Celeribacter indicus: one gene and its partner. The protein of the gene in region 1 interacts with the protein of each later gene in a pairwise test. Links are inferred from orthologs where the notes say so. Each region holds a gene or a part of one and is shown on either strand. Other genes may lie near its edges.

Region 1 (14,746 bases):
GGCGCAGGCGGTTCAGGCGCCTCCGGTCCGGCGAGGATCTCTTCGGCGAAAGCCTCCTCGGCGCCGCTTTCCGAACCGCCTTCCCCGACGATGGCCTCCAGCCCCTCGTCGATCTTCGACGAGGTCTTCATCAGGCGATTCTTCAGTTTCGAAAAAAGCGACATGGACCCTCCGTTCGCACGTCACTTAAAGGCTCCTACCCCTGTAGGACAAGCCCCGCATGGGGCTGATAGGCGAAAAGAATGAGCAACTGGCCTGCGACATAGAACACCCAGAGCGCCCAGCTGAGCGCCCGCAGCCGCTCCGGGCGCGGCGGCGTGCGGAACAGCTTGATCCCGATCAGCAGGTCGGAGAGCAGGAAGAGCGCCACCCCCGCCGTCACCAGCGGGCGCACCGGCCACAGCCCGAGCGCCATGATGCACATCACGGTGATGATCAGCACATAGATCCGCACCGGCCACCGAAGCCGCCCGGCATGGGGCGCGAGCCAGGCTTCGGTCGAGACCGCCAGCGCCACCAGCACCGCCACCGGGAGAAGGGCCGCCGCCTGGAATTCGGGCGCGAACAGCCCGATATAGCACAGATGCCCGAGGCCGAAGGCGATCATGCCGCGCACCAGCGGCCGGTCGCCCGGATAGGAGAGAAGCACGTCACCCAGCGCGGAAAGGGCGAGCGCGAGGACCAGCAGAAGCGGGGTTTGCCAGATCCACGCCATCAGTGTAAAAAACGTGAGCGGCAGGGCCTTTACCAGGGAGCGGAGCGGTGTCGGGGCGCGTTCGGTCAATGGCAGGTAGGCCAGTGCGGAAAGCAATGCCGCCACCAATGCGAAAGTTATGCCCATGTCCCGATCTCCCGATTGTCCGACACACCCCTTCAATAGATACACTTATAGTTGAATCACTCCTACGACTTTAGTCTCACAATGAAAACCCCTCATATCGTTCGTCTTTTCGCCATGACCACACTCGCCCCGGTGGCGCTGCTCGGCCTCGGTGCCGTCTTTGGCGGGATCTGGGCGGCGGCCGGCCTTTTCTACATGACCGCGCTGGCCTATTCCTTCGATCAGCTCGTTGCCGTCGCCCGCGACCCCGCGGACCCGGAGGCGGAGTTTCCCGATGCCAACGCCCTCTCCACCCTCCTCGCGATTGCGCATTTTGCAATGCTCCCGCTCGCGGTCTGGGCGCTGTCCGGGGCGGGTCATGCGGTCTGGGAACGGCTCGTGATCTTCCTCGGCTTCGGCCTGTTCTTCGGGCAGGTGTCGAACTCGAACGCCCACGAACTCATCCACCGCGCCGACCCGACGCTCAGGCGACTCGGGACCTGGGTCTATATCACGCTCCTGTTCGGCCATCATGCAAGCGCCCATCCGCGGGTGCATCACCGCTATGCCGCCTCGCCGGAGGATCCGAATTCCGCCCCGCTCGGGATGAGCTACTACCGCTTCCTGCCGCGCGCCTGGTGGGGGTCGTTCCGCGCCGGCCTGCGGGCCGAAAACGCCCTCCGCGCGCGGGGCCGGTCCGACGACCTGCATCCCTACGCGCTCTATCTCGGCGGCGCGCTCGCCTGTCTCCTGCTCGCCCTCGTCATCGGCGGCGCGGCCGGGCTGACCGCCTATGTCCTGCTCGCCGGCTACGCCTCCGCACAGCTCCTTCTCTCCGACTACGTCCAGCATTACGGGCTGCGCCGCCGGGAAATCGCGCCAGGCAGATACGCCCCCGTCGGCCCTGCCCACAGCTGGAACAGTCCGCAATGGTTCACCTCGCTGCTCATGCTCAACGCGCCGCGCCATTCCGACCACCACGCCCATCCGATGAAGCCCTACGTCGCGCTGGAGCTCACGCCGGAGATGCCGCTGCTGCCGCGCTCGCTGCCGGCGATGGCGACGCTCGCCCTCGTCCCGCGCCTCTGGTTCCGGGTGATGGACAGGCGGGTGGCACGCGTCGCCTCCGTCACGGAAACGACATGAGCCTCCGGCGGGATTGTGAATGGAGCGACTCGCCGCGCTATGGCATGGTCCGCGCCATGAAAATGCCGCTCGCCCTCCTGACCTCGGTCCTGCTCGCCGCCCCCCTCCTCGCCGATCCGCTCACCGGCGCGGAATTCGAGGCCTATACGGAGGGCAAGACCCTCACCTTCGCCGAAAGCGGACAGCCCTACGGGACCGAACAATACCTGCCCGGAAAGCGGGTGCGCTGGGCCTTCGACGAGGACACCTGCAAGGACGGGATCTGGTACGAGCAGGGGGAGAACATCTGCTTTCTCTACGAGGACGGCACACCGCCGCAATGCTGGCAGTTCTTCATGGAACAGGACAAGCTGCGCGCGGTGTTCCAGGGAGAGAGCGGCACGGAGCTCTACGAGGCCTGGGCCAGCGACGGCCCGCTCTCCTGCATGGGACCGCAGATCGGCGTGTGACCGCGCCCGCTCCGGTCGACACCGCGGCAGCGACCGCCGCGCTCAGAACAGGCTGCCCTGATCCGGCCCGTCCCCGCCCGCGGATCTGCCCCCCCGCTTCGCAGGGGCCGCCGCCACGCCGCCGCCGATCCGCACGCGCCCGTCGGCAAACTGGACCTCGTGCATCCGCGCCGCCTCCTTCGCGGAGGTGATCACCCCGCCCGCGGCATCCCGGACCACGGCATAGCCACGCTCGAGCGTCTTCTCGTAGGACAGCGCCTCCAGAAGCCCCGCCCGGCGCTCGAAATCCGCGCGCCAGCGCTGGCCCTGCGCCGTCGCGGCCCGCGCGAAACGCGCCGAAAGCTGCGTCAGATCGCGGCGCGCCTCCGCGGATTTGCGCGCCACCGTCGCGGGCGCGAGCCGCCCCGAAAGCCGGTCGAGGTCGCGCCTGTGCTGCCCCGTGCCGCGGGCGAGCGCCGGCGCGAGCCGCGCGCCGCAGCTCGCGAGGCGATCGCGCCGGGTCTCCAGCCGGCCGCGCAGCAGGCTCGGGCGCAGCACCGTGGACACTTCGGACAGGTGGAGCCGCCGCCGCTGCACTCCGCCCACCAGCGCCTGACCGAGCCGTGCCTCCGCCTGGTCGACCCTCTGGCGCGGCCCGTCGAGCAGGCGCTCCTTCTGCGGCATCGCGCGGGACAGGTCGCGCAGGCGCTGGCGGCGCATCTCCACCGCGGCGACGAGGGCACGCTCCATCCGGGCGCGCAACTCCTGCACCGTCACCCAGAGCTCGCGGCGCACCGGCACCGCCATCTCCGCCGCCGCGGTCGGCGTCGGCGCGCGCCGGTCGGCGGCAAAGTCGATGAGCGTGGTGTCGGTCTCATGCCCCACCGCCGAGATCAGCGGGATTTCCGAGGCCGCGGCGGCACGCACCACGATCTCCTCGTTGAACCCCCAGAGATCCTCGACCGAGCCGCCGCCACGGGCGACGATGATCAGATCGGGCCGCGGGATCGCTCCGCCCTCGGGCAGGGCATTGAACCCGCGGATGCCGTTCGCCACCTCCTGCGCGCATCTCTGCCCCTGCACCGCCACCGGCCAGATCAGGACGTGACGCGGGAAACGGTCGCGCAGCCGGTGGAGAATGTCGCGGATCACCGCGCCGGAGGGCGAGGTCACCACCCCGATCACCCGCGGCAGATAGGGAAGCGGCCGCTTGCGGGCGGCCTCGAACAGCCCCTCCGCGGCCAGCATCTTCTTGCGCTTCTCGAGCATCGCCATGAGCGCGCCCGCCCCCGCAGGCTCCAGGTTGTCGACGATGATCTGATAGCGCGAGCCGCCGGGAAAGGTCGTCATCCGCCCCGTCGCGACGACCTCCATCCCCTCCTCGGGCTGGACCTCCATCCGCGCGACCTGCCCCTTCCAGCTCACCGCGTTGATGACGCATCTGTCGTCCTTGAGATCGAAATAGAGATGGCCCGAGCGCGGGCGCGACACCCGCCCCACCTCGGCGCGGACCCGGACATAGCCGAATTCGCCCTCGATCAGTGCCTTCACCGCGCCCGAGAGCTCGGACACGGTGAATTCCGGCGCGTTCGATACGCCCTGCGGGCCGTCATCCTCGAAAAGGTCGGACATGCTGGGTCTCCGGCTGCTGCTCATGCTTGTGTCGTCTCGGGTCACACCCTAAAACGCGCCAAACCGGATTGAAAGCGGGAGTGGCGCGATGAATATTCTGATCCTCGGCAGCGGCGGGCGCGAGCATGCGCTGGCCTGGGCGGTGATGCAGAACCCGAAATGCGACAAGCTGATCGTCGCACCGGGCAATGCCGGGATCGCGGCCATCGCCGAATGCGCGACGCTCGACATCGAGGACGGCCCCACCGTCGTCTCCTTCGTCGAGGAAAATGCCATCGACTTCGTCATCATCGGCCCCGAGGCGCCCCTCGCCGCCGGGGTCGCCGACGACCTGCGCGCCGCCGGCATCCTGACCTTCGGCCCGTCGAAGGCGGCGGCCCGGCTCGAGGCGTCCAAGGGCTTCACCAAGGAGATCTGCGACGCCTGCGGCGCCCCCACCGCGGGCTACGCCCGCTTCGACGATGCGGAGAGGGCAAAGGCCCATATCCGCGCCCAGGGCGCCCCGATCGTGGTCAAGGCCGACGGGCTGGCCGCCGGCAAGGGCGTGATCGTCGCGATGGACGAGGCCACCGCCCTCGCCGCCGTCGACGACATGTTCGCCGGTGCCTTCGGCGGCGCGGGCGCCGAGGTGGTGATCGAGGAATTCATGGAGGGCGAAGAGGCCTCCTGGTTCGTCCTCTGCGACGGGGAGAACGTGCTGCCCATCGGCACCGCGCAGGACCACAAGCGCGTGGGCGACGGCGACACCGGCCCCAACACCGGCGGCATGGGCGCCTATTCCCCGGCGCCGGTGATGACCGGGGCGGTCATCGAAAAGGCGATGGAGGAGATCGTCAGGCCAACCGTGGCGGAAATGGCCAGGCGCGGAACGCCCTACCAGGGCGTGCTCTACGCCGGCTTCATGATCGAGGACGGACAGCCGCGCCTCGTCGAATACAATTGCCGTTTCGGCGATCCGGAATGCCAGGTGCTGATGATGCGGCTCGGCGCACAGGCGCTCGACCTGATGCTCGCCACCGCCGAAGGCACCCTCGACCAGGCGCGGGTGAACTGGGCCGACGACCATGCGATGACCGTGGTGATGGCCGCGAAGGGCTATCCCGGCGCCTATGAGAAAGGCACCGTGATCCGCGGCCTCGACGCGCTGCCGGAAGACAGCCGCGCCATGGTCTTCCACGCCGGCACCGCGGAGAAGGACGGCCGGATCGTCGCGGCCGGCGGACGGGTGCTCAACGTCACCGCCCGCGGCGACAGCCTCGCCGAGGCGCGCGACCGCGCCTATGCGATGATCGAAAAGATCGACTGGCCCGAAGGGTTCAACCGCTCCGATATCGGCTGGCGCGCGCTCGGGTGAGTATTTCCGGCAGCAAAAAGCCGCAGGAATCGCGTTCCCGTTAAGAAAGCGTTCATCACGGCATGGCATAAGGGAGCTGCGAAAGGCACCGCTGGCTCGAATGGCCCTCCGGATTTGGACCTTGCGGCGCACAGCCCTTGCCGGGGCGCTCGCGACGAAACGAAGGCGCGCTCGAACGGCGCGCCTTTTTCCTTGCCCGCCCCTCGCCGGCGGCCTGCTTCATCTGCTCGCAAATATCCTCGGGGGGTGAACGGGCCGCAGGCCCGGAGGGGGCGCGAGCGCCCCCTGCCCGGTCTCAGCCCATGCGCTCGGAGGCATAGGAGCCGGGGCTCGCCGGGAAGACCACGGTCTTGTTGCCGTTGATGAAGACCCGGTGGTGGATATGCGCGTGGATCGCGCGGGAGAGGACCTGCGCCTCGACATCGCGGCCGAGGGAGACGTAATCCTCCGCGCTCTGCGCATGGGTCACGCGGATCGTGTCCTGTTCGATGATCGGGCCTTCGTCGAGATCGGCGGTGACGTAATGCGCCGTCGCGCCGATCAGCTTCACGCCGCGTTCGAAGGCCTGCCTGTAGGGATTCGCTCCCTTGAAGGACGGCAGGAAGGAATGGTGGATGTTGATGATCCGGCCCGACATCTTCTGGCACAGCCTGTCGGAGAGGACCTGCATGTAGCGCGCCAGCACCATGAGTTCCGCGCCGCTCTCCTCGACGATCTCGAGCAGCCGCGCCTCCGCCGCCGGCTTGTTCTCCTTGGTCACGCGGACGTGGTGGAAGGGGATGTCGTGGTTCACCACGAGCTTCTGGTAGTCCATGTGGTTGGACACGACCGCCACGATGTCGATCGGCAGGGCGCCGATGCGCCAGCGGTAGAGCAGGTCGTTGAGGCAATGGCCGAAGCGGGAGACCAGGATCACGACCTTCATCTTCCGCGCCTCGTCGTGCACCGTCCAGACCATGTCGAGCGCCCTGGCCACGGGAGCGAAGCCGGTGTCGATCTCCGCCTGGCTCAGCCCGGTCTCGGAGGCGAAGCTCACGCGCATGAAGAACATCCCCGTCGCCGGATCATCGAATTGCGCGCTGTCGGTGATGTTGCAGCCGAGCTCGGCGAGCTTGCCGGAGATGGCGGCGACGATGCCGCGGCGGGAGGGACAGGTGACGGTGAGGACGTGGGACGACATATCGGGCCTTCGCGTTATCGGTACGGCGCGCAGTCTTGCTCCCGGCACGCGCCGCGCGCCAGAGCGAAAACGACAGGAATGACGGGAAGTTGCGGCGCGATCAGGAACGGAAGTTTCCGAAAGGCGTCACCTGCACAGGAGATGCGGCGCGAAGGTCGCAGGTCGCGGCCGCGTGGCGGCGGGCCCCCTCCACAAGCCGCGTCCCGCCGTCGGTCCCGGTGCCGCCGGGGTGGCGGTTTCCGGAGCCGCGGCGCCCTGTCAGATCTGTTTTTCCGGCATGTTGACCACGAGCCCGTCCAGCGCCTCGGTCACCTTGATCTGGCAGGTCAGGCGCGAGCGCACCGGATCGGGTTCGAAGGCGAAATCGAGCATATCCTCTTCCATCGGGTCGCGCTCGGGGAGTTTGTCGACCCAGTCGGGGGCGACGTAGACATGGCAGGTCGAACAGGCACAGGCCCCGCCGCAATCGGCGTCGATGCCGGGAATGCCGTTGTCGCGCGCGCCTTCCATCACGGTGCTGCCCACCGGCACGTCCACCACATGTTCGGTGCCGCCAAACTCGATATAGGTGATCTTGACCATTCTCTCGTCCTTCCGCTCTGATCCCGGAGCCATCCCTGACAGGCTTAGCTTGGCTGCGTTGCAGAGAAAAGAGCGTTCTGGCGGCGTCCGGCGGAGCGGATTGCCGCGCAGGGCGCCGCGGAATCCCTTGGAATTCCGCGTGTTCGCGGTAGAGTTGCCGAAAGCGCCCGGAAGGGATGCAGAGGGCGGCAAGGACCGGACGGGCAGATGAAGGCAACAGGCCGCGGGGCGGCGGGGATGTTCTGGATGGCGGCGCTGCTGTCGACCGGGTGCCAGATGGGCACGCCGGCGGACCCGGCGATGCGCGCGCCCGAGGCCGCGGGGGCGGATCCGGCGGTCTGCCATGCCCGCCACGTCACCCCCGCGGTGATCGAGACCGTCACCGAACAGGTGCTCGCGCAGCCGCCGCGCCTCGCCGGCGACGGCAGCGTCGTCCGCCCGGCCGTCTATCGCACGGAAACCCGGCAGGAGATCGTGCGGGAACGGCAGGAGCTGCGGTTCGAGGCGCTCTGCGCGGAAGAGCTGACGCCGGAATTCGTCGCCTCGCTCCAGCGTGCGCTCGCCGTGCGCGGCCATTTCACGGGGCCGGTCACCGGGCGGCTCGACCGCGCCACGCGGCGCGCCCTGCGCGCCTATCAGAAGGAGCAGGGCCTGGACAGCGAGATCCTGTCGCTTGCCGCCGCGCGCCGGCTGGGGCTGAAGGAAGTGCCGCGGGAGGGCTGAGCCGGCTTCGGCCGGGCGCCCTGCCTCGCCCTCCGCCCGCCGACCACACGGAAAAAGGCGGCCCGAAGGCCGCCTTCCGAGAGGGTTGGGTTCGCTCAGGGCTGCGTCACTCCTCCGCGACACCGAGCGCGACGAAACGCGGCTCGCCCGCGCGCCGCACGAGCAGCAGCACCGTCTTGCGCCCGGCCTCGCGCGCCTCGTCGACCCGCGATTGCAGATCGGCGACCGTCGCCACCTTCTGCTGGCCGGCCTCGGTGATCACGTCGCCCGCACGCAGGCCCTTGGTGAAGGCTTCCGAGCTCTCGTCCACCTCGACCACGGCAAGCCCGTCGGTCCCCGCGGAGATGCCCAGCTCCTCGCGCAGCGTCTCGTCGAGCGGCTGGAGCGTCAGCCCCATCATCTGCGAGGTCTCGGGCGATTGCTGTCCGCCGTCCTCGTCGGTCGGGAAGGCCACATTCTCGGCCTCCTCGCGACGGCCGAGCGTGACCATCAGCGTCTGCGTCTTGCCATCGCGGAAGACGACGATGCGCACCGCCTTGCCCACCTCGGTATTGCCGACGGTGCGGACGAGTTCGCGCGTGTCGGCCACGTCGGTGCCGTCGAAGGACATGATCACGTCGCCGCTTTCGATGCCGGCCTCCTTCGACGGGCCCTCGGGCACGTCGGTGACGAGGGCGCCGCGCGCCTGCTCGAGCCCCATCGCCTCGGCCACATCGGGCGTCACGTCCTGGATGCGCACGCCGAGCCAGCCGCGGCGGGTCTCGCCGAATTCCTTGAGCTGGTCGACGACGCGGGTCACGACGTTGGAGGCCATGGAGAAGCCGATGCCGATCGACCCGCCGTTGGGCGAGAGGATCGCGGTGTTCACGCCGATCACCTCGCCGTCCATGTTGAACAGCGGTCCGCCGGAGTTGCCGCGGTTGATCGCCGCGTCGGTCTGGATGTAGTCGTCATAGGCACCCGACAGCGCCCGGCCGCGTTGCGAGACGATCCCGGCAGAGACGGAGAAGCCCTGTCCGAGCGGGTTGCCCATGGCCATCACCCAGTCGCCCACCCGCGCCGCGTCGCTGTCGCCGAAGGGCACGAACGGGAGGGGCTCCTCGCTTTCCACCTTGAGAACCGCGATGTCGGTCTTCGGATCGGTACCGACGAGCTCCGCGGCGAGTGTGCCGCCCTCGAAGAACTCGATCTCGATCTCGTCGGCCCCGTCGATGACGTGGTTGTTCGTCACGATGTAGCCGTCTTCCGAGATCACGAAGCCCGAGCCGAGCGCCTGGGAGCGGCGCGGTCCGTGCGGTCCCTGGCCGTTGCGGTCCATGAAATCGCGGAAGAAATCCTCGAAGGGAGAGCCTTCGGGCACGATCGGCTGCTGGTCGGTCGTCGCCTCGACCACGGTCGTGGTGGTGATGTTGACCACGGCGGGGCTCACCTTGTCGGCGAGATCGGCAAAGGTCTCCGGCGCGCCGCGCGCCTCGGCGGAAACGGCCTGGAAGAGCAATGCGGCCGTCGCCAGAAGGGCGAGGCACATCGCACGGAAATCGACGCGGGAGCCAGCCGTGTCGGAAGAGAAGGCGCGAGCCTGTATCATGGGTAAGTCATCCTCCGTCTGAAGCGCCGCGGGCTCAGGTCCGGGACCGGCGTGAGCGCGGCGCGAGATGTGCGTTTTCTGGTATCCCGGCCGCCGCAGGCGCACAACTCAATGTCGGTCGCAACCAGTCAACAGCATGTGAGGGCGGTGTGACAAGGAGAAAGCCTGACACAACTCTCACAGCGCGGTGAAACAGGGCGCGGATGCCGCGCCCCGGATGCGCCGCGCCGGGTCTGGTCGGGTGCCGCGATCCGGTGCGGGGCAGCGTCCGGGAGCGTCCGAAACAACGGCGGATATGAGACAGGGGCCACGCCGTTCCCGGCTGTCGCGCGCGGGGCCGGCGCCGTGAGCCGGCGTTCTTCCGGGGGCGTTCGGCCTCGACGATGGCGACCTTGCACCGGACCGACGGGCCGCCCCGCCGGGAGATCAAAGCGGGAGGCCGACAAACCCCCGCGCCAGGGCGATCAGCACCACCCCGAGCGCGAGCGCCGCCAGTCCCAGCACGCGCCGGCGCGCGGGCGGGAGGGCGGCGACGGCGCGCACCAGATCCTCCATGCGGGAAGGGGCCAGCGCCAGCGCCAGCCCCTCCACACAGAGAACCAGTCCGATCGCGAGGATCAGGAAGCCCATGGGATCACTGATCCGCCGCCGGCGTCTGCGGCGCCGCAGGCTGCGGCGCGGTCGCAGGGGCGGCCCCGCGGCCCTGATCGGAGGACAGGTAGTCGAAGAACTCGCTGTCCGGGGAGATCACCAGCGTGGTGTTCTCGCCCCTCAGACCGGCGCGATAGGCGTTCAGCGAGCGGTAGAACTCGAAGAATTCCGGATCGGCGCCATAGGCCTCCGCGAAGATGCGGTTCTTTTCCGCATCCGCCTCACCGCGCGTGATCTCCGCCTGCCGGCGCGCGTCGGATTCGAGCTCGACCACGGTCCGGTCGGCCTGCGCCCGGACGCGCTGCGCGGCCTCTTCGCCGCGGGCGCGTTCGTCCGCCGCCTCGCGTTCGCGTTCCGCCCGCATCCGCGCGAAGGTCGCGTCGAGGTTCTGTTCGGGCAGGTTGGTCTGCTTCAGGCGCACGTCGAGCACCTCGATGCCGAGCACCTCGCCGCGGGCACGCGACTGTTCGGTGATCGTCTGCATGAGACGGGCGCGTTCGGAGGAGAGGATCGTGTTCGAGGTCACCCCGTCGGCGCCGAGCACCGCGCGGATCCGGTCGATCAGGATGCCCTCGAGATCGCTCTCGGCCCTGGCGATGCCGCCGGTCGAGACCGCCTGGCGGAAGCGCACGACATCCGCGATGCGGTAGCGCGCGAAGGCGTCCACCACGAGGCGGCGGTCGTCGGAGGGCGTGACCTCGGTCGGAGAGGTGTCGAGCGACAGGATGCGGTCGTCGTAATAGACGACCTCCTGGATGAACGGGATCTTGAAGGCGAGCCCCGGCTCCTCCTTCACGGCCTTGATCTGGCCGAATTGCAGCACGAGCGCCTTCTGGCGTTCGTCCACGACGAAGAGCGAGGACAGCACGAGCACCAGCGCCACCACGATCACCGCGACAAGAATCGGAAGTTTCCGCATCAGTTCGATCCTCCGTTCGTCGTCCCGCCGGAGCGGCGCAGCTCGTTGAGCGGCAGATAGGGCACGACGCCCTGCCCGCCTGCGGCGCCCTCGTCGATGATGATCTTGTCGAGATCGCCATAGACCTCCTCGATCGTCTCCAGATAGAGGCGCTTGCGCGTCACCGCGGGAGCCTGGCTGTATTCCTCGAGCACGGCGCTGAAGCGCGAAGCCTCACCCTGCGCCCGGTTGATCGTCTGGGCGCGGTAGCCCTCCGCCTCCTCGAGGATCTGTGCCGCGGACCCGCGCGCACGGGCGAGCACCGTGTTGGCATAGGCATCGGCCTGGCGTTCGAGCCGGTCGCGTTCCTGTTCGGCCGCCTGGACCTCGCGGAAGGCGTCGATCACCTCGCGCGGCGGGTCGGCCTTGTCGAGGTTGACGCGCACGATGTTGATGCCCGCGTCGAGGCCGTCGAGCGTGCTCTGGATCAGGCTCTTGGCCGTGTCGGAGATCAGCCCGCGGTCGCGGTTGAGGATCGGCGCGAGTTCCGAGGCGGCGATGATCTCCCGCATCGAGGATTCGGAGACCGCCTGAACCGTCTCGCGCGGCTCCGCGAGGTTGAAGAGATATTTCGCCGGGTCGTTGATGTTCCAGACCACCTGGAAGTCGATGTCGACGATGTTCTCGTCGGTGGTGAGCATCAGCCCGCTGTCCGCGCCCCCGGAGGCGACGCCGATATTCTCGGTCCGCTGCCCGGTCACCAGCACCTTTTCATAGCTCACCAGCGGCCAGGGCGCGAAGTTCAGGCCCGGATTGCCGATCTTGTAGAATTCGCCGAGGAAAAGCTCCACGGACTGTTCCTCGGGCTTCACCGTGTAGAAGGAGGAAAACGCCCAGAGGCCGACGGCGATCACCACGCCAAGGGCGACCGTGCCCTTCGACAGGCCCGGCCCCTCGCCGCGCGGACCGCGCGGGCCGCCGCCGTTCTGGCCGCCCTTGCCGCCCATCAGGACCTTGAGATATTCATTGCCCTTCGACAGCATCTCGTCGATTTCGGGGATCTGCGGCTGGTCGCCGGGGCGCCGGCCGTTGCCGCCGCGCCCGCTGCCACCGCGCTTGTCGCCGCCGCCCGGACCGGACGGACGATTGCCACCGCCCCCGCTCCCCCAGGGACCGCCATTGTTGCTGGCCATTAAGGTCTGTTCCTCTCTCGTATGGGTCTGGCCCGGCGGAGGTTCCCGTCGGGCCAAGGCTCGTCTGTAACCTGTTCGTTTTGACGCCGGGTTTCAAGAGCGCGCCTCCGCCGGGGCGGCGGCGGCGTGTCACTTGTGCACGCGCGTCGGCTCCTTCATCAGGACGATCTCTTCGGCCATGGTCGGATGCACGGCCACGGTGGCGTCGAAATCCTCCTTGGTCGCGCCCATCTTCACCGCGACCCCGGCGAGCTGGATCATCTCTCCCGCCTGGGGTGCGACGATATGACAACCCAGCACCTTGCGGCTCTCCCGGCAGACGATGAGCTTGAACATCACCCGGTGGTTCTTTTCGATGAAGGCGTTCTGCATCGGGCGGAAGGCCGCGGAATAGACCTCGACCGGACGTTCCGCGCGCGCCTGTTCCTCCGTCATCCCCACGGCGCCGTATTCCGGCTGGGTGAAGATGGCAGAGGGCACACAGGCATGGTCGGCCTTCGTCGGGATACCGCCGAACACGGTCTCGTGGAAGGCCACGGCCTCCCGGATCGCGACGGGCGTGAGCTGGATCCGGTCGGTCACGTCGCCCACGGCGAAGATCGAGGGCACGTTGGTCTGGGAATAGTCGTCCACCAGCACCTCGCCCATCCGCCCGAGTTTCACCCCCGCCTCCTCGAGGCCGAGGCCCTTCGTCGCGGGTTTGCGCCCGGTCGCGTAGAGCACCACGTCGAACACCGCCTCGCGCCCGTCCGTCGCCTTCACCCAGATGCCGTCCTCCCGCTTCTCGAGCCGTTCGACATCAGTGCCGACATGGAGCGCGACCCCCTGCTCGCTGATCAGCTCCGCGATATGCCCGCGCGCCTCGTCGTCGAAGCCCCGCAGGATCTGCGCGCCGCGGTAATATTGCGTCGTCTCCGCCCCCAGGCCGTTGAAGATACAGGCGAATTCGCAGGCGATATAGCCGCCGCCGACGATCAGGATGCGCCTGGGCATCTCCGGGATGTCGAAGATCTCGTTCGAGGTGATCGCATGTTCGATCCCCGGCACCGTGTCGGGCAGGAAGGGCTTGCCGCCCACCGCGACGAGGATGTGCTTCGCGGTCTTCTCCGTCCCGTCGGCGAGCACGACCGTATGCGGATCCTTCACCGTCGCGCGCTGGTGCAGGATCTCGACCCCCGCATTTTCCGCGTTGCGCGTATAGATCCCCTCGAGGCGCGACAGCTCCGCCTGGAGCTTCTGCTGGAAGGCCGGCCAGTCGAAGGCACCGATGCGGATGTCCCAGCCGTATTTCTTTCCGTCCTCGGCATGGCCCGAGAACTGCGAGGCGAAGACCATCAGCTTCTTGGGCACGCAGCCCCGTATGACGCAGGTGCCGCCCATGCGGAACTCCTCCGCCATCGCGACCTTCCTGCCGCCCGCCGCCGTCAGCCGCGCCGCGCGCACGCCGCCCGAGCCGCCGCCGATCACGAAGAGATCATAGTCGAAATCCATCAGTTCCGCCCTTCCGGAAGAAGTCCAAAGTCGCGCACAGGTGTAGAGGGTCGCGCCGCAAAGGAAAACCCCGCGCAGGCGCACGGGCGGTCCGCGTTTCCGGTCCGCCCCGGCTCAGTCGAGATCGGAGAAGATGTTGTCGCTTTCCGCGAAGTCCACGCGCTCCTCGGTCTCCTCGCCGGAGACGACGTCCCGCGTGCTCACCCGCCCGTCGCCATGGCCGATGATGACCTTGTCGCAGATGTCGATGAACAGCCCGTTCTCCACCACGCCGGGGATCTGGTTGAGCACCAGCGCGAGCTGGCGCGCATTGCCGATCCGCTGGAGATGCAGGTCGATGATGTGGTTGCCCTCGTCGGTGACGAAAGGCACCTCTCCGTTCATCCGGAGCGTCGAATGCTGCCCGAGGACGTCCATGGACACGAGCGTCTCCTCGACGAGCGCCTTCGTCGTCTGCCAGCCGAAGGGGATCACCTCGACCGGCAGCGGGAAGGCCCCCAGGGTCTCGACCTGCTTGGACACGTCGGTGATCACGATCATCTGGTCGGAGGCGGTCGCGACGATCTTTTCCTGCAACAGCGCGCCGCCGCCGCCCTTGATGAGGTTGAGTTCGGCATCGAATTCATCCGCCCCGTCGATGGTGAGGTCGAGCCATTTCGCCTCATCGAGCGAAACCACCTCGATCCCCTGCTGGCGCGCCAGTTCCGCGGTGCGGCCCGAGGTCGGGACGCCGAGCACCTTCAGCCCGCCCTCGCGCACCATCTCGCCGAGGCAACGCACCATCCAGGCGGCGGTGGACCCCGTGCCGAGCCCGAGCTTCATCCCGTCCTCGACGAATTCCACCGCCTTCCGGGCGGCGACGAATTTCGCGGTGTCGATCGGCGAAAGAGTGTCGGACATGGTGGCAGTCCCCGTGAGCGTTAGGGCAAGAATATGGTGGCACAGATGCTGCGCCGCTTATAGGGAGGAGGCGCCGTCTTGGATAGGCCAAATGCGAGAGTCGGTGGACGCCGGCCGCACGCGGCGTAGATCATGACGCGACAGGAACCGGGCGGGATCG
Region 2 (14,761 bases), 2.4 Mb from region 1 along the record:
CGCGGTTTTCCCCTGCCGGTCGACAAGTTCGACCATTGGCGCAATATCGAAATGACGTTCGATCCCGAACAGATGAGGTATAAATGAAACGTCTGACCGCACTTGCCTGTGCCTTCGCCGCCGCGATGTCCGTCACCGCGACCGCGCCCGCCGTGGCGCAGGATCCGGGGCCGCTGCGCATCGACATCACCCGCGGCGTGATCGAGCCGCTGCCGATCGCGATTCCCGATTTCGTCGCGGAGACGCCGGAGGCCGCGCAATACGCCCGGCAGATCTCGGACGTGATTGCCGCCGATCTCGTGGGCACGGGGCTGTTCCGCGAAATCCCGCCTTCGGCCCATATCAGCCAGGTGACGAATTTCGCGGCGCCGGTGCAGTATTCCGACTGGAAGGCGATCAACGCGCAGGGGCTCGTGACGGGGGCCGTGGCGATGGGCGGCGACGGCAATCTCGTCGTCAAGTTCCGGGTCTTCGACATCTATGCCGAGGCGCCGCTGGGCGAGGGGCTGCAACTCGGCGGCTCCACCGGGAGCTGGCGGCGGATCGCGCACAAGGTCGCCGATGTCGTCTATTCGCGCATCACCGGCGAGGGCGGGTATTTCGACAGCCGCGCGGTCTTCGTCTCCCAGTCGGGGCCGAAGAACGACCGCAAGAAGCGGCTTGCCATCATGGATTACGACGGCGCGAATCTCCAGTATCTCACCGACGACAGCTATATCGTCTTCGCCCCGCGCTTCTCGCCCACCGGCAACAAGGTGCTCTACACCTCCTACGAGGCCGGGACGCCGCAGATCATGGTGCTCGACGTGGGCACGGTGACGCGCACCCGGCTTCCGGTCGCGGCCGAGGCGATCACCTTCGCGCCGCGGTTCGCACCCGACGGGCAGTCGATCGTCTATTCGCTCTCGACGGGCACGAATACCGATCTCTACCGGATGGACATCAACAGCGGCCAGATCAGCCAGCTCACCAACACGCCGGCGATCGAGACCGCGCCGAGCTTCTCGCCCGACGGCTCGCAGATCGTCTTCGAATCCGACCGCTCCGGAACGCAGCAGCTCTACATCATGCCCGCAGGCGGCGGCGAGGCGCGGCGGATCTCCTCGGGCAAGGGCCGCTACGGCACGCCGGTCTGGTCGCCGCGGGGCGATCTCATCGCCTTCACCAAGCAGAACGAGGGCCGGTTCCACATCGGCGTGATGCGCACCGACGGGTCCGAGGAACGGCTGCTGACCGCCTCCTTCCTCGACGAGGGCCCGACCTGGTCGCCCAACGGGCGCGTCATCATGTTCACCCGCGAAAGCCAGGGGACAGGCGGGGAAAGCGCGCTCTACACGGTCGATATCTCCGGCCGCAACCTCAAGCGCGTGCCGACCAATACCGGCGCCTCCGACCCCGCCTGGTCGCCGCTTCTCAAGTGATCATTCCGGCACCCTCCCCAAGCCATTGGGAGGGTGCTATAGTTTCTTCGAACCGAGCAGTTCCCGAGTTTTCTCAAAGGACGACCACATGCCGAACATCCTGACTTCCTCCGCTGCCCGTGCGCTGCTTCTCGTCGCCGCGCTGGGGCTCACCGCCTGCACCAATCCCGGCCGTTTCGGCGCCAATGGCGCGAATGGCGCCAACGGGATGAACGGGGCCAACGGCGGCATCGTTCCGGGCTCCGCGAACGATCCGCGCTCGGTGGCCTATTTCAATCAGACGGTGGGGGATCGCGTGCTCTTCGCGGTCGACCAGTCGACGCTTTCCGATCAGGCGCGCACGATCCTCGCCGGCCAGGCCCGCTGGCTTTCCGACAATCCGGGCTACACGGCGATCATCGAGGGCCATGCGGACGAACAGGGCACCCGCGACTATAACTTCGCGCTGTCGGCGCGGCGCGCGGCGGCGGTGCAGCAATATCTGATCAGCCAGGGCATCAACCCCGGCCGGCTCAAGACCATCCCCTATGGCAAGGAACGCCCGCTCGCGATCTGTTCCGACGAAAGCTGCTACAGCCAGAACCGCCGCGCGGTGACCGTGCTGGCCGCGGGCGCCGGCGTGACGTCGTGACGGAGCCCCGCCGGGAGAGAGGAGTCATGCGATGAAACGGTTGATCTTCGGAGCGGCGCTGGCCTTCGCCGTCGCGGGCGGCGGGGCGGTTGCGGCACAGGATGCGCAGACGCTCGCCGACATCCGGCAGGAGGCCTCCGTGCTCTCGGTCGAGATCGCGAAGCTCCGGCGCGAGCTGTCGACCACCGCGGCGCCCAATGCGCAATTCTCGGGCGGCTCCACGCTCGAGCGCGTGGACGCGATGGAGGCCGCGCTCGCCGCGCTGACCTCCAAGGTCGAGGCGCTCGAATTCCGGGTCGAGGCGGTGGTGAAGGACGGAACCAACCAGCTCGACGATCTGAACTTCCGGCTCTGCGAACTTGAATCGGGATGCGACGTCGGGAACCTCCCGCCGCTCACGCCGCTCGGCGGAGAGAGCGGGGCGACGGATGTCGTCCTGCCCGCGCCCGGCGCGCCCACACCCGCGCCGGCGGCGCCCGAGGGCTCGCTCGCGATGACCGAGCAGAGCGATTTCGACGCGGCGAAGGCGCTTTACGACGCCGGCAACTATCAGGAGGCGGCCGATGCCTTCGGCACCTTCGCCACCACCTACACGGGCGGCTACCTGACGGGGGAGGCGCATTACATGCGTGGCGAGGCGTTGTCGCAGCTCGGGCGGACCGCGGATGCGGCGCGTGCCTATCTCGACAGTTTCTCGGGCAGTCCCGAAGGCGATCGCGCGCCCGAGGCGCTGCGCAAGCTCGCGGGGTCGCTCGGTACGCTCGGGCAGGTCGAAAAGGCCTGCGTGATGTATAACGAGGTGCAGGCGCGCTTCCCCGGCAGCGCGACCGCGCAATCCGCGGTCACCGAGGCGCGGAGCCTCGGCTGTCAGTGACGGGCGGGCCGGCCGATGGGCGAGGTCACGGCACAACGGGCGATGCTCCGGCATTTCGTGGCGCAGGCCTTTTCCTATGACAAGCCCGACCATCTTGCCGTCGCCGTTTCCGGCGGCGGCGATTCCATTGCGCTGCTGCACCTTCTGGCGGAATGGGCCGCAGAGGAGCGCGTGCGGCTCCAGGCGGTGACGGTGGATCACGGGCTGCGCCCGGAGGCGGCGGAGGAGGCGCGTTTCGCCGCGGAGGTCGCGCAGGGGCTGAAGGTGAAGCACACGACGCTCGCCTGGGGCGGCTGGCGCGGAGAGGGCAACCTCCAGGATGCCGCCCGCCGCGCCCGCTACCGGCTCATGGCCGACTGGGCGAAGGGGCAGGGGATCGGCACCATCGCGCTCGCCCACACGGCGGACGACCAGGCGGAGACCTTCTTCATGCGCCTGTCGCGGGCCTCGGGCATCGACGGGCTCACCGGCATGCAGCGGCGGCGCATGGCGGACGGGATCGCCTGGGTCCGCCCGTTGCTGATGCAGGAGCGCGCGGAACTGCGCGCCTATCTGCGGGAGATGCGTCAGCCCTGGATCGACGATCCTTCCAACGAGGACGAGGCGTTCGACCGGGTGAAGGCGCGCCGGGCCATGGCCGCGCTCGCACCGCTCGGGATCGACGCCCATGTCGTCGGCCGGGTGATGGATCACCTCTCGCAGGTGCGCTCCGCCCTCGATTTCGCGACTCACGATCATGCGCTGTCCTGCGTGCGCGAGGATCGCGGCGACCTCATCATCGGCCGGCGCGCCTTTTCCGAGGCGGCGCCGGAGGTCAACCGCCGTCTCATCGCCCATGCGCTGCGGTGGATCGCCTCGGCGGATTACGGCCCACGCGGCATGAAGCTCCAGGAATTCCTCTCCGCGATGCTGCGCGGACGCGACGCGACGCTCCACGGTGTGCGGCTTCTGGGCGGCAAGGAGAGCTTTCGGCTGACGCGCGAACATGCCGCGGTGGCCGGGACACGGGGCGTGCCCGGCGCGCTCTGGGACGGGCGCTGGCGGATTGAAGGCGTTGAGGGCGAAGGATTAATCGTGCGTGCGCTGGGTCAGGACGGGCTTTTGCAGATCGGCGAACTGCCCGCGGACGCGCCCCCGCGCGAGACGCTGTCGGCCTCGCCGGCCGTGTTTGCCGGAAACACGCTCGTCGCGGCCCCTCTCGTCGGGTTCGGTCCCGCCACCGCACGGCTCCAGAACGGCCGCGGCGACTTTTTCACGACCCTTTTATCGCATTGAACTTGAGGCCCCGATGCCTATTTTAAGGGGAAACGCCCACGCCTGCGTGGGAGGAGACTTTTTTCGAGGAGACAACCCTTGGGTAATGCACGCAATCTCGCCTTCTGGCTTGTGCTCCTGATGCTCGTGCTCGCACTGTTCCAGGTGCTCGGCGGCAATCAGGCGTCCATGTCGTCGGAAGTCGTTCCCTACTCCGAATTCATGTCGAAGGTCGACGAGGGAACGATCACCTCGGTCGATATCGACGGGGAGCGGGTCTACTATACGGGCGAGGACAACCGCCGCAAATATACCATCAATCCCGGCGACGAGAGGCTGGTCTCCGACCTTCTCGACAATGGCGTGACGGTGCGCGGCGAGCCGCAGGAGGAAAGCGGGTTGATGCCGATCATCATTTCCTTCCTTCCGTTTCTCCTGATCATCGCGGTCTGGATCTATTTCATGAACCGGATGCAGGGCGGCGGGAAGGGCGGGGCCATGGGCTTCGGCAAGTCCCGCGCCAAGCTGCTGACCGAAAAGCACGGCCGCGTGACCTTCGACGATGTCGCCGGGATCGACGAGGCCAAGGAGGAGCTCGAGGAAATCGTCGAATTCCTGCGCAACCCGCAGAAATTCTCCGCGCTCGGCGGCAAGATCCCCAAGGGTGCGCTGCTCGTCGGTCCTCCGGGGACCGGTAAGACGCTGCTCGCGCGGGCGATCGCGGGGGAGGCGGGCGTGCCCTTCTTCACCATTTCCGGTTCGGACTTCGTCGAGATGTTCGTCGGCGTCGGCGCGAGCCGCGTGCGCGACATGTTCGAACAGGCGAAGAAGAACGCGCCCTGCATCGTCTTCATCGACGAGATCGACGCGGTCGGCCGCTCCCGCGGTGTCGGCTATGGCGGCGGCAATGACGAGCGCGAACAGACGCTGAACCAGCTCCTTGTCGAGATGGACGGCTTCGAGGCCAATGAAGGCATCATCATCGTCGCCGCGACCAACCGTCCTGACGTTCTGGACCCGGCGCTTCTGCGTCCGGGCCGGTTCGACCGTCAGGTGCAGGTGCCCAATCCGGACATCAAGGGGCGCGAGAAGATCCTCGGCGTCCATGCCCGCAAGGTGCCGCTCGGGCCGAACGTGGACCTGCGCATCATCGCGCGCGGGACGCCCGGCTTCTCGGGCGCCGATCTCGCCAACCTGGTGAACGAGGCGGCACTGATGGCGGCCCGTGTCGGACGCCGGCAGGTGACGATGGAGGATTTCGAGAACGCCAAGGACAAGGTGATGATGGGCGCGGAACGCCGCTCCATGGTCATGACCGAGGACGAGAAGAAGCTTACCGCCTATCACGAGGCGGGCCATGCGATCGTCGGCCTCAACGTCCCGCAGCACGATCCGATCCACAAGGCGACGATCATCCCGCGCGGCCGTGCGCTCGGCCTCGTGCTGTCGCTGCCGGAGCGTGACCAGCTTTCCGTGAGCTACACGAAATACACCTCGAAGATCGCGATGGCGATGGGGGGACGTGTGGCCGAGGAGCTGACTTTCGGCAAGGAAAACATCACCTCCGGCGCCTCCTCCGACATCCAGCAGGCCTCCAAGATCGCGCGCGCCATGGTGACGCAATTCGGTTTCGCCGACGAACTCGGCTATGTCGATTACGCCAATGAACAGGACAGCTACCTTGGCTCCTACGGCGGCGGGACGAACCACAGCCAGGACACGCAGAAGCTGATCGACGAGAAGGTCAAGGCGATCATCGACGAGGGCTACGAGACCGCGCGGCGGATCCTGACCGAGAAACATCAGGATCTCGAGAACCTTGCACAGGGGCTTCTGGAATACGAAACTCTCACCGGGCTCGAGATCCAGAAGGTCATCAACGGCGAACCGCTGCGCCGGGGCGACGATGACGACAACTCCTCCTCGGATACCGGCACGCCTTCGGTGACGGCAATTCCGAAGACGCGCAAGAAGCCGAAGAGCGAGGGCGGGATGGAGCCCGAGCCGACGGTGTGATCATTCGGGGCCCTTTACAATCGGGTCGAAACCGCGCTCCATCGGGGCGCGGTTTTTCTTTGGACAGGAGGCGATCATGAGCGACTGGAACCCGGCGAGATATGCGGAATTCACGGATCTGCGGCTGCGCCCCGCGCTCGATCTTCTCGGCGCGGTGGGCGAGGTGCCCGCGGGCGGCATCGTGGATCTCGGATGCGGCGCGGGCGTGGTCGGACCCTTCCTTGCCGCCCGCTTTCCGGGGCGGGAGATCGTCGGCCTCGACAGTTCTCCGGCGATGCGCGAGCAGGCGCTCGAAACCGGCACCTATGCCGAGGTCGTGCTGGACGACATCGCGACCCATGATCTCGGCTCGGGGCTCGCGCTGATCTACGCCAATGCGGCGCTCCAGTGGGTGCCGGATCATCACGCGCTGCTGCCCCGGCTCGCGCAGGCGCTCGCCCCCGGCGGCTGGCTCGCGGTGCAGATGCCCTATCAGCACGATGCGCCCTCCCATGTGCTTGCCCGTGAGGCCGCGCACCGGCTCGCGCCCGAACGCTTCCCGGATACCGAGGCCGATCCCAATGTCCTGCCGCCGCGCGTCTGTTTCGGACTGCTGACCCCCTTCGGAGAGGCGCGCGTCTGGATGACGGAATACATGCAGCCGCTCGCCCCCGCGAAGGGGCATCCGGTCCGCCGCTTCACCCAGGCGACCTACCTGCGGCCCTATCTCGATCATTTCGAGGCGACCGGTCAGGCCGTGGCCTTTCTCGCCGCCTATGACAGCGCGCTCGGCGCGGCCTATCCGCTCGACGGGGCGGGACGGGCCTGGTTTCCCTTCCGGCGGCTTTTGCTCACCCTGCGCCGGTCCTGACGCTTTCCCCGCGCCCCCGCGCATGGTAAACGCCTCGCGAAAGGATCGCCCTCTTGACCAATACGTCCCGTTACACGCCCCCCTCCGAGATCGCCACCATGACCGATCTGCGCGCGCAGATCGACCGGCTCGACACGGAGATCGTCCGCCTTCTTGCGTTCCGGCAGGCGCATATCGACCGGGCGGCGGAGCTCAAGCCCGGCGAGGGCATGCCCGCCCGGATCGAGGCGCGGGTGCATGCGGTGCTCGACAATGTCGAGGCGAAGGCGCGGGAGGCGGGATTCGATCCCGCGCTCGCCCGTGGGATGTGGGCCGAGATGATCGAAGCCATGATCGCGCGCGAGGAAGCGGTGATCGGAACGGGAGAAGAGGAATGACGGCAACCCTGATCGACGGGACGGCCTTTGCCGCCACGGTGCGGGAAAAGGTCGCGGCGCATGTCGCGCGTCTGAAGGAGGTGCAGGGCGTCACCCCCGGCCTCGCCGTGGTTCTCGTCGGCGACGATCCGGCCTCGGAGGTCTATGTCCGCTCCAAGGGCAAGCAGACCGTCGGGGTCGGCATGAATTCCTACGAACACCGGCTGCCTGCCGAGACCTCGGAGACGGAATTGCTCGATCTCATCGCGCGGCTCAACGCGGACAAGGACGTGCACGGCATCCTCGTGCAGCTTCCGCTTCCGTCGCACCTGGACGAATCGCTCGTCATCAACGCGATCGACCCGGCGAAGGACGTGGACGGCTTTCACATTTCGAACGTCGGGCGTCTGGGGACGGGGCAGAAGGCCATGGTGCCCTGCACGCCGCTCGGTTGTCTCATGATGCTGCGCGATCAGCTCGGCAACCTGTCGGGTCTGAACGCCGTGGTGATCGGGCGTTCGAACATCGTCGGCAAGCCGATGGCGCAGCTCCTCCTGGGCGACAGCTGCACGGTGACCATCGCGCATTCGCGGACGAAGGATCTGCCGGATGTGGCGCGGCGCGCCGATATCCTCGTCGCCGCGGTGGGGCGGCCGAATTTCGTTCAGGGCGACTGGATCAAGCCGGGGGCGACGGTGATCGACGTGGGCATCAACCGCATTCCCGCCCCCGAGAAGGGCGAGGGGAAGACGCGGCTGGTGGGCGATGTCGATTTCGTCGCGGCGCGCGAGGTGGCCGGGGCGATCACGCCGGTTCCGGGCGGCGTCGGGCCGATGACCATCGCCTGCCTGCTCGCGAACACGCTCACCGCCTGTTGCCGCGCGCATGGCTTTGCCGAACCCGAAGGGCTGACAGCCTGAGCCGGGCTCAGCGCGGCATCGGGAACAGGAGCGGGTGCGGACCGGTCAGCACGACCTTGGCACCCTCCCCGAACAGGGCCGATATGGCCGGGTCCGAGGTCCAGAGCCCGCCCGTATAGGCGCCGAAGGCCGGCAGGATCAGCCGCCGGGCATCGAGTGCGAAACAGGCGCGCGCGACCGCGCGGCCCGACAGCGCGATCCGTGCCTTCGGGTGGTAATGCCCGGTGATCTCGCCCGCGGCCCCGGCCTCCGCGATATGGCGGAAGGTGAGGGGGCCGACCCCGACCTCGTCGCGATGGCTGCCGCCGAGTTCCACCGGTCCGGCGTCGTGATTTCCCTCGATCCAGATCCAGTCCCGCCCGGCCTGCATCGCGGCGAGGCTGAGCCGTGCCGGCTCCGCCAGCGCATCGGCGGCGGCGAGATCGTCGAAACTGTCGCCGAGGCAGATCACCGTTTTCGGCGCGTAATGGCCGATCACGTCCCCGAGGCGGCCCAGCGTCTCCGCCGTGTCATAGGGCGGCAGCATCGTGCCGCCGCGCCGTGCGATGCGCTCTGATTTCCCCAGGTGCAGGTCCGACACGCAGAGGAGCCGTCGCGCCGGCCACCACAGGGCGCCCGAGCCGCACAGGTGCAGGACTTCGCCCGCGAAGGAGATCGCGACCTGCCTCATGTGAGCCCCGCCACCTCGAGCGCCCGCGCGGCCTCCGCGGCCAGCAGGCGTTCCGTCGCGGCGCCCTCGATGGGCACGCGCCCGACCTCGAGAAAGAGCGGCGCGGCAAGCGGGCTCACGCGGTCGAGCCGGAGGAAATCGACCTCCTCGGTGCGCGCCAGCATCTCCTCGATCCGGCCGAAGTCGACAAGCCCCTTGAGTGCCTCCTCGCGGGTGATGTCGAGCATCAGGTGGTCGGGATCGTGTTTCGTCAGCACGTCATAGAGGATGTCCGAGGAGATCGTCGTCTGGCGCCCGGATTTGCGCAGCCCCGGCAGGTTCCGCTCGATCAGCCCCGCGATGGTCGCGGAGGCCTTGAAGGTGCGTTTCATCACCGCGTTGCCCGAGAGCCAGCGGTCGAACCCCTCCGCGAGCGCCCGCGCATCGAGGAGCGGCGCGGGATCCTCGACCCGGTCGAGCCCCCAGATGAGGAGGGCGTAATCGGTGGAGACGAAGCCCATCGGCGCAAGCCCTTCCTCCTCCATCCGCTTCGTGAGCATGAGGCCGAGCGTCTGCATCGCGTTGCGTCCGGCAAAGCCGTAGACGCAGAGATGCTCGCGCCGGTCATGGGGAAAGCTCTCGATCAGCAGGCGATGGCGCGCGGGCAGGCGCGAGACCTCCGCCTGGAGCCTGAGCCAGTCGGCGGTGTGAGTAGGCAGGCGGGAGAAATCGCGCACCTCGAACATGTCGAGGATGCGGTGCGAGAGCTGCGTCGAGGTGGCGAATTTCGTGCCCATGAAGGTGGCGATCTTCGGCTTGTCCGCGGGGTTGCGGGTCACCTCGACCACCATCTCGCGCAGGCCCTCGTAGCGCACGACCTCGCCGCCCATCAGGAAGGTATCGCCGGGCGTGAGGGTGGAGGCGAAGCCTTCCTCGATCTCGCCGAGCGGCGCCCCGACCGCGCGGCCACGGCTCCTGAGCCTGACCTTGAGCTTGTCCGTCTCCATGATCGTGCCGAGGTTCATGCGGATGCGCTGGCTCGCGCGCGGATCGCGGAGCTGGTAGTTTTCCGGTGCGGTCTCCTTCAGCCGCTTCCACTGGTCGTAGGCGCGCAGCGCATAGCCGCCCGTGGCCACGAAATCGAGGCAGCGGTCGAATTCGGCGCGGGTGAGACCGGCATAGGGGCCAGCGGTGCGGATCTCGCTGTAGAGTTCGCCCGCGGTGAACGGTCCGGCGCAGGCGCGGATCAGGATATGCTGGCACAGCACGTCGCGCGGTCCCCTCGGCTGCGCTTCGCCGTCGAGTTCGCCCGCGCGCATGGCGTCGAGCGCGGCGACGCATTCGATCACCTCGAAGCGGTTGGCGGGGACGAGCCGGGCCTTGGAGGGGGCGTTGTAGCGGTGGTTCGCGCGGCCGATCCGCTGCACCAGGCGCTTGACGTTCTTCGGGGCGCCGACCTGGATCACCAGGTCCACATCGCCCCAGTCGATGCCGAGATCGAGCGAGCCCGTCGCGACCACCGCGCGCAGCCTTCCCTCCGTCATCGCGGCCTCGACCTTCTCGCGCTGTTCGCGGGCGAGCGCGCCGTGGTGGATGCCGACCGGCAGGCCGTCCTCATTGGCAAGCCAGAGATTATGAAAGAAAATCTCAGCCTGTGCGCGGGTGTTGTGGAAGATGAGCGTGGTTCTGTGGCGCTTCACCTCCTCGAGGATGGCGGGGATCGCGTATTTCGCACCGCCGCCGGACCATGGCGGCAGCTCCTCGGTCTCGAGCATCGCGATGTCGGGGGGCGGGCCGGGGTCGGCGCGGACGATCCGGGCGGGCGCAGGATGGGGGGCGAGGTAGCGGCCCATGGCGGGCACGTCCTCCACGGTCGCCGAGAGGCCGACGCGGCGCAGGCCGGGGCAGAGGGCTTCGAGCCGGGAGAGTGCGAGCATGAGTTGATCGCCGCGCTTGTTTTCGGCGAGCGCGTGGATCTCGTCCACGATGACGCGGGACAAGCCTCTGAAAATACGGTTTGAATCCGGGTAGCTGACGAGCAGGGCGAGGCTTTCGGGCGTGGTCAGCAGAATATGCGGCGGATCGGCGCGCTGGCGGCGTTTCACCCCGGCTTTCGTGTCGCCGGTGCGGTCCTCCACCCGGATCGGCAGGCCCATCTCCCCGATCGGGGTCATGAGGTTGCGGCGGATGTCATTCGCAAGCGCCTTCAGCGGGGAGATGTAGAGAGTGTGCAAACCCTGATGCGTTCCCCCGGCGAGTTCGGCCAGAGATGGCAGGAATCCTGCAAGTGTCTTGCCGCCGCCGGTGGGCGCGACGAGGAGCAGGGCCTTCTCGTCGCGTGCCGAAAACATCTCTGCCTGATGCGGATGGACCTCCCAGCCGCGGGTGGCGAACCAGTCGTCGAAAAGGGGAGGGAGGGGACTCATGCGGCACAGTATAGAGCGCGGCCGCAGGAGAACAAAGGGCGAAAATCCGGCCGATATCCGGGGTTGGATTTGCGTCGGACTTCCGTCGGGCAGGCGACCGGCCCGGATCAGTGGGCGAAATCGCTCTGCTCGACGAACATGTTGGCCCAGGCGCGGTCGATGAGGTCGGGGGTCATGCGGTAGGGAATGCCCTCGAAATCGCAGATCGACATCATCTGGTCGATCAGGAAGACCGGCTGATAATTCGCGAACGCATTGCCGATGGTCGGATACTTCCTTTTCAGCAGGTGCACGAGCGTGGCCTCGTCGAGCGGCATCCCCTTCTTGCGCGCGACCCTGGCGAAGATCTTGAGAAAGCCCTCCTGGTCCGGCCCGTCGATCCTGATCTTGTAGAAGATCCGGCGCAGCGCGGCCTGGTCGAAGATCTGGTTGGGGTGGAAGTTGGTCGAGAAGATCACCAGCGTGTCGAAGGGCACCTCGAACTTCTCGCCGGATTGCAGGGCGAGGATGTCCTTGCTCTCCTCGAGCGGCACGATCCAGCGGTTGACGAGCTTTTGCGGCGGCTCCGCCTGGCGGCCGAGGTCGTCGACGATGAAGATCCCGCCGGTGGACTTGAGTTGCAGCGGCGCCTGATAGGTGCGGGCGGTCGGGTTGTAGACGAGGTCGAGCATGTCGAGCGACAGCTCCCCGCCGGTGACCACGGAGGGCCGTTCGCAGCGGACATAGCGGCGGTCGAAGCGGTTCGCGGTCTTCCGCAGCGCGGTTGCATCGTCCTCCGCCTCCTCGCGCCGCACATGCATGAGCGGATCGTAGACGGTGATGACCGAGCCGTTGTATTCGATCGCGCGGGGCACGTAGATGAGATCCCCGAGCGCGTCGCGGATGCCGTTGGAGATGGAGGATTTGCCGTTGCCCGGCGGGCCGTACATCAGGATGGAGCGGCCGGCGCCGACGGCGGGGCCGATCTGGTCGAGCAGCGCGGGCGGCAGGATGAGATGGCCCATGGCGCGCAGGAGCGCCTCGCGCGTGATCTTCATGTTGCGCACGGACTGGCGCCGGACCTGTTCGGCATAGCGTTCGAGCGGAACGGGCATGGCGCCGTAATATTCCGATTGCGAAAGCGCATCGAGGGCGCGCGCCTTGCCGGTGTCCGAGAGGCGGAAGCCCATTTCCGAGCCGGCCCCGGCATGCAGGGTGCCGGTCGCCTCGATCAGCCCCTGTTCGCGGGCGCGGTCCACGAGATCCTGCGTGCAGGCGACCGGGAGGCAGAGCACCTCAGACAGGCGGGAGACCTGTTCGTGATGGGTGCGGAACATCGTCTTGAGGAGGATGTCGCGCATCATCACCGGTGACAGCCCCGTCTCTTCGATCCGGCGGGGGACGGGCGGGGCGGTGACGTTCGGGATCACTGGCATGTTCATGGCGGTTCCGATCCTTGCGCTTCTGCGGCGAAATGGGACGTATCCCGCGCCAGGAGGCACGATTTTCATGGTCAGAATGTGGCGAAGCTTTGCATTGTTCGGGATATCGCCATAGATTTGCGAAAAATCGAACGGGCGCACGGGCATGAGCAGAATTTCTCCCGGCCGCTACGCGGTCTTTCTGGCGGTTTCCATCCTGGTCTTCGGCGCGGCGGGGCTCGCCAAGGGCGGGCTCTATATCGGGCGGCACGAGGGCGACACGGCGCATATGATCGAGATCGTGCTGCGGATGCTCGACGGGCAGGTGCCGCATCTCGATTTCTCCACGCCCATCGGGATCTTTGCCTTCCTGCCGGTGGTGGCGGTCGCGAAAGCCGGGCTGGGCCTCGGCCAGGCCTTTGTCGCCGGGCAGATCGTCGTCGCGGTGCTGCTCGCGCCCGCGATCTGGCGGGTCGGGATCTCGCGACTCACGGGGATCGCGGCCTGGGGCTACGGGCTCGTGTCGGTGGCGATGATCCTCGCGCTGGTGCATGGCGAGGACGTGGCCGCGCTGTCGGTGTCGATGTATTACAACCGCTGGGCCTGGGCGGCGGCCTTTGCGGCGATCCTGCTCTCGCTGCTGCCGGCCGATCCGCGGCGCGAGGCGCCGGGGCTCGACGGGGTGTTCACGGGTGCGCTGCTTGCGGTGCTGGCGCTGGTCAAGCCGACCTTCTTCGTCGCCTTCGTGCTGCCGGTCGCGCTCGGCTTCATCCTGCGCGGGGCGTGGCGCAGCCTTGCGGCCGGGATCGTGACGGGGCTGGTGATCGCGGCGGCGATGGTGGCGCTTTACGGCGTCGATTTCTTCCCGGCCTATATCGCCGATCTCCTGTCGGTGACGCGGTCGGAGACGCGGGCGGCGCCCGGTGTGCCCTTCATGGAGATCCTGAACGGGCCGCGTTTCCTGATCGGGACGGTGGCGCTGCTGCTGTCGGTGATCGTGCTGCGCCAGTCGGGGCAGGGGCGGTCGGGTCTGCTCCTGCTGCTGTTCGCGCCGGGCTTTCTGTATGTCACCTACCAGAATTTCGGCAATGATCCGAAATGGCTGATGCTCCTCGCCGTCCTGCTGCTGGCGCATCGTCCGCCGCGGGGGATGCGGGTGCTGTTCAACGCGGATGCGCGAAATGCCTCCGCCGCGCTGGCGCTGGTGGCCTTCGCACTCGTCGCGCCGTCCTTCCAGAACATCGTGACGAGCCCCTTCCGGCACCTCGCGGAGGATACGGAAGGCTATGGCCTGCAATTCCCCGAGCGGGCGGAGACCTATGACATCTTCGTGCGGGTGCAGCGCACGCAGATGGTGCTCGCGCGCGAGGCGCTCGTCGACCGTTACGCACAGCTTGCGCCCTATGTGACCGAGGACGCGCTGTTCGAGCCGGTCACCTTCCTTGGCGAGCGGCTGCCGCGCTGTACGCTCGATTCCGGGGACGGGGCGATGCACCGCTACATGGCCGACCGGCTGAAGGAGGTGCCGTTCAACTATCCGCCGGAGGCGCAGTTCTTCGTCGCCGATATCGCCTCCGCGATCTGGATTCTCGGGGATTTCGCCCCGCTCGAGGGCGGGGCGCCGTGGTATTATTCGGGGGCGCCGGGGGTCGGCCATGCGGATGCGATCATCGTGCCGACCTGTCCGATCGCCCCGGAGGTGCAGCGCAATGCGCTCGCGGCGATCGAGGCGGCGGGGCTGACCCTGCGCCCGCCGCTGCGCGACGAGATGATGCTGGTCTATCCGGTGGTGAAGTGAGCCGCGCGGGTCAGAGCACGATGGCGAGGGCGAGGTAGCTCACCATCGTGCCGGCGAGTGCGAGGCCCATGGGGAATTTGTGGTGGTCCCAGGAGACCCAGTCGGGCGCCGCGCGGCGTATGGCGGGGAGGGCGCGCAGGGCGCGATGGGCGGCGAAGGCGCCGAG

Evidence for each region.
Region 2: the proteins of hflK (region 1) and ftsH interact in binary tests that used the Escherichia coli proteins (3 or more experiments, as listed by UniProt). The link is inferred for Celeribacter indicus from one-to-one orthologs.

The regions. Positions count from the first base shown.
Region 1 is NZ_CP004393.1:3,569,359-3,584,104, forward strand. The notes cover bases 10,110-13,051. They hold hflK (FtsH protease activity modulator HflK), read right to left. Parts: upstream 12,196-13,051; coding sequence 11,023-12,195; downstream 10,110-11,022. Other genes in these bases: hflC (protease modulator HflC), read right to left, coding at 10,110-11,023; gor (glutathione-disulfide reductase), read right to left, coding at 12,325-13,051. In the rest of the region: signal recognition particle-docking protein FtsY, read right to left, coding at 1-164; P73_RS17610 (lysoplasmalogenase), read right to left, coding at 197-841; P73_RS17615 (alkane 1-monooxygenase), read left to right, coding at 923-1,966; P73_RS17620 (hypothetical protein), read left to right, coding at 1,963-2,415; xseA (exodeoxyribonuclease VII large subunit), read right to left, coding at 2,458-4,026; purD (phosphoribosylamine--glycine ligase), read left to right, coding at 4,115-5,380; purU (formyltetrahydrofolate deformylase), read right to left, coding at 5,676-6,560; P73_RS17640 (2Fe-2S iron-sulfur cluster-binding protein), read right to left, coding at 6,819-7,142; P73_RS17645 (peptidoglycan-binding domain-containing protein), read left to right, coding at 7,350-7,865; P73_RS17650 (Do family serine endopeptidase), read right to left, coding at 7,972-9,393; P73_RS17655 (DUF2065 domain-containing protein), read right to left, coding at 9,880-10,083; more of hflC, read right to left, coding at 10,088-10,109; more of gor, read right to left, coding at 13,052-13,686; ribose-5-phosphate isomerase RpiA, read right to left, coding at 13,801-14,586; P73_RS17680 (YbaN family protein), read left to right, coding at 14,719-14,746.
Region 2 is NZ_CP004393.1:1,191,919-1,206,679, forward strand. The notes cover bases 3,781-6,737. They hold ftsH (ATP-dependent zinc metalloprotease FtsH), read left to right. Parts: upstream 3,781-4,279; coding sequence 4,280-6,196; downstream 6,197-6,737. Other genes in these bases: tilS (tRNA lysidine(34) synthetase TilS), read left to right, coding at 3,781-4,201; P73_RS06080 (methyltransferase domain-containing protein), read left to right, coding at 6,273-6,737. Outside these bases: P73_RS06050 (hypothetical protein), read left to right, coding at 1-87; Tol-Pal system beta propeller repeat protein TolB, read left to right, coding at 84-1,421; peptidoglycan-associated lipoprotein Pal, read left to right, coding at 1,510-2,052; tol-pal system protein YbgF, read left to right, coding at 2,084-2,926; more of tilS, read left to right, coding at 2,942-3,780; more of P73_RS06080, read left to right, coding at 6,738-7,046; P73_RS06085 (chorismate mutase), read left to right, coding at 7,100-7,423; bifunctional methylenetetrahydrofolate dehydrogenase/methenyltetrahydrofolate cyclohydrolase FolD, read left to right, coding at 7,420-8,322; ligase-associated DNA damage response endonuclease PdeM, read right to left, coding at 8,330-8,992; P73_RS06100 (ligase-associated DNA damage response DEXH box helicase), read right to left, coding at 8,989-11,397; P73_RS06105 (P-loop NTPase family protein), read right to left, coding at 11,505-12,818; P73_RS06110 (hypothetical protein), read left to right, coding at 12,964-14,595; P73_RS06115 (prepilin peptidase), read right to left, coding at 14,606-14,761. UniProt on the Escherichia coli protein: Acts as a processive, ATP-dependent zinc metallopeptidase for both cytoplasmic and membrane proteins. Plays a role in the quality control of integral membrane proteins.